3 regions of the Pseudomonas sp. Teo4 genome follow, and region 2 is predicted to be linked to each of the others. Evidence: riboswitches for the same ligand, from Rfam matches in the RefSeq annotation. Region 2 holds a riboswitch; each other region holds the start of a gene.
What was found. Region 2 has a riboswitch for cobalamin ahead of PspTeo4_RS09925 (CbtB domain-containing protein). Riboswitches for the same ligand answer to the same signal wherever they lie in the genome.

Region 1: another riboswitch for cobalamin. It lies ahead of PspTeo4_RS03780 (TonB-dependent receptor); the one in region 2 lies ahead of PspTeo4_RS09925 (CbtB domain-containing protein).
Region 3: another riboswitch for cobalamin. It lies ahead of PspTeo4_RS05210 (ABC transporter substrate-binding protein); the one in region 2 lies ahead of PspTeo4_RS09925 (CbtB domain-containing protein).

What each region holds. Positions count from the first base shown of each region.
Region 1 covers NZ_JAXCIL010000001.1:765,399-767,591, forward strand. Annotated here, with positions in the region: gene PspTeo4_RS03780 (TonB-dependent receptor) at 1-983, opposite strand, end outside; cobalamin riboswitch at 1,092-1,298, opposite strand; gene PspTeo4_RS03785 (N-acetyltransferase) at 1,349-1,918, opposite strand; gene PspTeo4_RS03790 (carboxymuconolactone decarboxylase family protein) at 1,997-2,193, opposite strand, start outside.
Region 2 covers NZ_JAXCIL010000001.1:2,176,780-2,178,972, reverse strand. Annotated here, with positions in the region: gene PspTeo4_RS09935 (cobalamin biosynthesis protein) at 1-40, opposite strand, end outside; gene PspTeo4_RS09930 (CbtA family protein) at 10-702, opposite strand; gene PspTeo4_RS09925 (CbtB domain-containing protein) at 713-898, opposite strand; cobalamin riboswitch at 992-1,216, opposite strand; gene PspTeo4_RS09920 (hypothetical protein) at 1,599-1,880, shown strand; gene PspTeo4_RS09915 (IS481 family transposase) at 1,868-2,193, opposite strand, start outside.
Region 3 covers NZ_JAXCIL010000001.1:1,091,329-1,093,521, reverse strand. Annotated here, with positions in the region: gene PspTeo4_RS05215 (DUF1624 domain-containing protein) at 1-493, shown strand, start outside; cobalamin riboswitch at 523-722, shown strand; gene PspTeo4_RS05210 (ABC transporter substrate-binding protein) at 839-1,846, shown strand; gene PspTeo4_RS05205 (FecCD family ABC transporter permease) at 1,846-2,193, shown strand, end outside.

The DNA of each region.
Region 1 (2,193 bases), 1.4 Mb from region 2:
GGGTCCCAGCTGTAGGCCTCGGCATTGCGCCAGTGGCGGCGGCTCTTGATGTAGTAGAGCTGGTTGCTGGCGCTGAGCTGGTCGCTGAGGGTCCAGTCGGTGGTGAAGCGGGTCCACTCGTCGTGGTAGCGCTGCACGTCGTTGTCGATGTTGTAGTTCTTCTTGCCCAGGCTGGAACGGTAATGGCCGTCGATCAGCGGTGTACCGAAGTAGTTGGCTGGCTCGGCGTCGCTGCGTTCGTGGGCCAGGGTGAAGCTCAGGTCGTCGCTGGCGTCGAAGCGCAGCGCGGCGCTCATGGCCAGGCTGCGTGAGTCGGTGCGGTCGACCCAGCCGTTGCCGGCCTGGCGGTTCAGGGTCACCCGGTTGCTGAGGCGGTCGCTGAGGCTGCCGCCGCTGTCCAGGCCCAGTTGCTGGCGGTCCCAGGAGCCGTAGCCCAGGCGCAGGTGGTTTTGCACTTCGCCACTGAACGGCTTCTTGGGGATCACGTTGACCACCGCGCCGGTTGCGCCTTCACCGTACAGCACCGAGGCGGGGCCGCGGATGATGTCGATGCGCTCGACCAGCCACGGGTCCACCGGGAAGGTCTGGGTGCCGGCACCGGTGTACAGGCGCGCGCCGTCGAACAGGGTCATCACCGAGCCGTGTCCGGTAAAGCCCCGGGCCGAAAGGCCGGTGCCGCCGTCGCCGGGGGTGCCGATGAAGCTGATGCCAGGCGAGCGGCTGACCGCGTCCTGCACGGTGAGGTTGTTGCGTTGCTCGATCTGCTGCGCGCTGATGCTGCTGGTGCTGACCGGGGTTTCCAGGGCGCTGAGGTTCAGGCGCGAGCCGGCCTCGGTCGGGGTGGCCAGGTTCACGCTGGTGTCGTCGTGAATGCCGGTGATGGCCGTGGAGGGCAGGGCCAGGCTTTGCTGTTGCTCGGCCAGGGCAGGAACAGTCGCGGCCAGGCAGGCCGTCAGGGTGTGAAGCTTGAAGATACGGGACATGTCGTTCCACTGCTGCAGGAATGAATGGATCCCGGTGGAAAACACGCAAAGGCGAACCACGCACGCAGGCGCGCACGCGGAAACCGGCCTGCGCCCGCCCACCGCGGGTTGCCAAGTGAAGCTTCAGGCCGGTCTCCGGGCTTGCGAGGGTCATGAAGCCTTCACCTTCCCATGCGTGTGCACAGTGGTATGTCGAAGGGTTCGCTCGCTTACCGTTGCGGGGGCAGCGCCGGACTTGTCGTGGACCACGACGCACCGGCTTCCCGTTTCACCCTGCGCGCGGCGGCGCAGGACACCTGAAACTGGCGCGCATCTGACCATCGAAACGGCTCTGCGTCAATGGATTGCGCGGTTTTGAGGGGACGTTATCGACCCCGGCGGCGCGATACCCGGGCTTCGATGTTCTTGCGCCCGATCAGCAGCGGCGGTTTTTCCACCACCGGCTCATCGGCCAGCCATTTGTACATCACCAGGCAGTCCACCAGCCCCAGCCGGGCATGGCGGTACGCCTTGGGCAGGCGGCCGACGGTCTCGAAACCAAGTTTCTGCCACAGCGCCACGGCCACTTCGTTGCTGGCCACCACCGAGTTGAACTGCAAGGCCAGAAAGCCCTCCTGGCGCGCCAGCTTCTGCGAGTGTTCGCACATCAGCCGGGCCACACCACGGCCGCGTGCGGCTTCGCAGACCATGTAGCCGCAGTTGCCCACATGGGCGCCGGGGCCGGCTGCGTTGGCCTTGAGGTAGTACGAGCCGAGCAGTTCGTCGTTTTCTTCCGCCACCCAAGTGCGCAGAGGCAGTTCCAGCCACAGCTTTTGGGCTTGCTCGTAGCTGAGCGTGGGGTCGAAGGCATAGGTTTCGCGGGCCTGGACGACGGCCTGGAAGGTGGGCCAGAAGCGCTCGAAGTCTTCAGGGGTCATGGGGCGAATGTGGATCATGCGGGTTCCTGCAAGGGCTGAGGTGCCCAGTCTGAGTAACGCGGCGCCGTCGTGCAAGGGCGGCGGCGCCGCTTGGGCTCAACCTTCGGCCTTGCCCACGGCGTCCATCACCCGTGCCGAGTAGACCAGGGCGGCACCGGCATTCATGGCAACGGCCACGCCCAGGGCTTCGGCGATTTCTTCACGGGTGGCACCGTGCTTGACGGCTTGTTGCGAGTGCACGGCGATGCAGCCGTCGCAGCGGGTGGTGACCGCCACGGCCAGGGAGATCAGCT
Region 2 (2,193 bases):
CAGTGGCCTTCAAGCCTGGCTTGAGCGGCGGTACAACCACGCGCTGATCAGGCCCAGTGCCAGCCAGAAGGCGGCATTGGTCAGCCAGGAGGCGAACACGAACTGGGTTTCCAGTGCTTCGGGGGCCAGGCTTTGGTGCACTTCAGGCTGCGGCGCGCCGATCACGTGCGGCAGGACCAGCACGACCGCGCCCAACGCTTTGAGCAAGCCATGCCGGGCGAAAACCAGCAATGCCAGGCCCAATGCGGTAGCGGCAGCGGTGCCGATCCACCAGGTTTGCCGTTGCCCCAGTTCTGCGGCGGCGGTACCGGGCAGTTCCGGTGGCAAGCCGAGGGTGGGGGCCAGGCAGAACACGGCGAACCCGGCCAGGCCCCACCATGCGCCGGTGGCTACCCGGTTTGGCTCGCGCAGGCTGTACAGCGCAGCCAGAATCAGCGCGAAGCCAACGGCCACCACCAGATTGCCGCCGGTGGTCGACAGCACACGTTGCCAGCCATCTTCCGGTGACCAGGCTTCAGCACTGTGTTCATGGGTGTGCGCCGCTTCGCCTTCATGGCTGTGCTGTTCAACAGCTGGCGCGGCGGATTCGTAGGTTTCCGCTTCAAGGATCAGGGGGGTGACCCAGAAGCTCTGCAGCAAGGTCAGCAGAAGTGCGGCAAGCAAGCCGCTGAAGCCTGCCGTACGGGCGATGCGCTTGATCATGCGGGCGGGCTCAGTGGCAGGGGAAGGCGGCGCTGTGGCGAGTATCGTGGGCGGCATTGTGGACCGCTTCGATGTGCGAGAAGCCTGCGAAATAGACCAGGCACAGGCCCAGCAGGCTGGCACCTACGGCGATAACGAGGCGCTGGCTGAGGGTAATGGGGGTGGCGATGCTGTGTTTGGCGCTGGTGACGGGCATGACGCGTTCCTCTGCTTTTTGTGGGCAATGGGCAGGCGCGGCAACCCCGGGCGCGAAGTGCCCAGGGGAATGCGACAGCGCCCGCCCACCGCGGGGTGTTCATGAACGCCAGGCCGGTCTCCGGGCTTGCGAGGAGGAGCAGGGCTCCTTGGAAAAGGTCACCTTCCCATGCCTGATGCACTGGCACAGTGGTCTAGACGCTTCGCTCGCTTACCGTTGCGGGGGCAGCACCGGCCTTGTCCAGCCCTGTCGAGGGGCTGTGACGCACCGGTTTCCCGTTTCACCCCCCTAGGGGGCACCTGAACGCAAGGCGTAAGGAGAGCACGGGGCGGGATGCGCGTCAAATGCAGTTACATTTCAAGAATGATTTTGCCCTGCTTTTGCTCTGCTTTTGCTTCTAGCGCGCGGTAGTTCAGACGCAGCAGATTGCGACTTCAGGAGGCCGAGTGGAGGTCTTGCGGAGGGAGGTGACGGGCATGGATGCCCGTCAAGCGCTGCGGCCCAGGATGGGCCGTACAGCGCGGTCCTCCCGGGAGCAAGACCGGAGCGAGGGAACCCCGGAGCGAAGCGTAGGGGCCGGATGTAGGAGCCGACGGTTTTTGGTTCCTTTTTGCCACGACTGTACGGACCGTACACGTGTCCACCATGTGTCCAGTCCGTACAGCCACGACAAAAAGGGACCCGCTGTAAGAGCGGAAAGGTGAATGTGCGTCACCACCGTGAATGGATATGCTCCAAACTTTCAAAACCGACGACGGCCAAAAAGCAGAAAAGCAGAAAAGCAGAAAAGCAGAAAAGCAGAAAAGCAGAAAAGCAGAAAAGCAGGAATTTAGCGGCACTTGAGGCAGGTGAATATCCATTTGCGATGGAGGCGCTTATTCACCTTTCCGCCCTTACGGCGGGTTCCTTTGGTCTTGGTGTACGGACCGGACACATGGTGGACACGTGTGCGGAGACATGGTTGACAGATTATGAACCGTAATCCGGCTTGGTCACGTCGATTGTCCGCAGGAAATGATGGCAGAAGTAGACATTGAACAAGCCCCCGCCTTCAGCATTAGGACGTATAGCAATTTCATGCCCAGCCAGGCCTTTCGCAATACTGAAGTAACGTTTCTGGAAACGGAACCGGCTGTGATAGACCTTGGCCACTACATCGTCAGGCCCGTACTCAAACGCCTTCAACTGCTGCGGATAGGCCCAAGTACTGGTGCGGTATCGGTCTATAGGCACCTGGTATCCCAAGGCTTGATGAGGCCGTTGGAGGTTATAGATATCGCGCCATCGATCAAACG
Region 3 (2,193 bases), 1.1 Mb from region 2:
TGGGCAACGCCAGCACCGCCTGTTGATGACCGGCGTGTTCGTCCTGCTGGGCTTTGTCGTGCTGCGCATGCTCAACGGTTACGGCGAGGCGCCCTGGAGCGGCTATCCGACCCTGAGCCAAACCTTGATGAGCTTCTTCAACATCACCAAGTACCCGCCTTCGCTGCTGTTCCTGGCGCTGACCCTAGGCTGCGGCCTGCTGCTATTGCGCACCTTCGAACGCGCCGGCCAAGCGCGCTGGATTACTGCCCTGGCCGTGTTCGGCGCAGCCCCCATGTTCTTCTACCTGTTGCATCTATATGTGCTGAAGCTGCTGTACCTGGCCTGCGTTGCCCTGTTCGGCTTGAACCATGGCGACTATTTCGGCTTCGACGGCATTGGTGCAGTGTGGCTGGTGGCCGTGCTGCTGGCGGTGGCGCTGTACCTGCCGGTGCGTGCGTTCGGCCGGCTGAAGGCGCGCCGCCGAGACATCAGCTGGCTTAAGTACTTCTGAAATGACGTTTTCACCCGGCGGCCGAATGGTCTACCATGCGGCCCGCCGGTTTCCACCACGGAATTAATAGGGAATCCCGGGCCTGTCTGCACAGGCCAAACGGAACTGCCCCCGCAACTGTAGGTGCCGAGCCCGCTCCAACCACGCCACTGGGTCTGCCGACCCGGGAAGGCCGGAGCTGGGCCAGGACGCACCAGTCAGGAGACCTGCCGGCCCACCGGCGGGGTGTCCGGGATGGCCATCTCCACCCGTTTCAGGGTGCTGCCCCGCGCCGTGCGCAAGGGGCTTGGCGATGCCTGTCCGTGCGTTCATGCCGTGAACCGACCGATAGGAGATCGCCCGACCATGCTGCTGCGCTTCGCCATCCTGTTCGCAGGCCTGAGCCTTACTGGCCTGGCCCAGGCCGCCACCCACTACCCGCTCACCATCGACAACTGTGGCATGCCGCAGACCTTCACCCAGGCCCCCGAGCGCGCCGTCACCATCGGCCAGGCGGGTACCGAGATTCTCTATGCCCTGGGGTTGGGTGACAAAGTGGCCGGGACTTCGCTGTGGTTCAACAACGTGCTGCCCGAGTACAAGGCGGTGAACGACAAGGTCGAGCGCCTGGCCGACAATGAGCCCAGCTTCGAAGCGGTGGTAGGCAAGCGCCCGCAACTGGTGGCGGTGCAGTTCGAATGGATGGTTGGCGCCCAGGGCGTCGTGGGCACCCGCGAGCAGTTCGCTGAGCTGCAGATTCCCACCTACCTGCTGCCTTCGGACTGCGAAGGCAAGGACAACCTGGTCGGCGCCGACGGTACCCGCCTGCAGGCGTTCCAGGTCCAGAGCATCTACAAGAGCGTCAGCCAGCTGGCCGAAATCTTCGACGTGCAGGACCGTGGTGCTGCATTGAACGCCGACCTCAAGGCACGCCTGGACAGCGCCAGGCAACAACTTGCTGGCAAGGACCTGTCCAACACCAACGCGCTGTTCTGGTTCTCCAGCGCCGACCTTCAGATTGACCCTTACGTGGCCGGTCGCCAGGGTGTGGCCGACTTCATGCTACGCACCCTCGGCGTGCGCAATGTGGTCGAGTCCAACGAGGAATGGCCAACCCTGGGCTGGGAGACCCTGGCCAAGGCCAACCCGACCTGGCTGATCATCGCCCGCATGGACCGCCGCCGCTTCCCGGCCGACGACTACCAGAAAAAACTCGACTTCCTGCACAGCGACCCGGTGACCCGCAACATGGACGCGGTGAAGAACAACCGCATCATCATCCTCGACGCCGATGCCATGCAGGCCGGCATTCGCCTGTTCCGGGGCCTGCAGACTTTGTCCGCAGCCTTCGCCAGCGGTAAAGCAGCACAGTGATGAAGCGTTTGTTGCCCTTGAGCATCGTGGCTCTGGCCGCCCTGCTTGCCGCCCTTCTGGCGGGTACCGCCATCGGTGAAGCCAATCTGTCCCCCCGTGTGGTTTATCAGGTGCTGGCCAACCACTTGTGGCAAGCCGGTTACCCGGTCGACCCAATCGATGCTGGCATCGTCTGGAACTACCGCCTCACTCGCACCCTGGTGGCGGCCGCCTGTGGCGCCGGGCTGGCGACCTGTGGGGTGATTCTGCAGGCATTGCTGCGCAACCCACTGGCCGAGCCGTACCTGCTTGGGCTGTCGGCGGGTGCCTCGACCGGCGCGGTGCTGGTGGGGCTGCTGGGCCTTGGC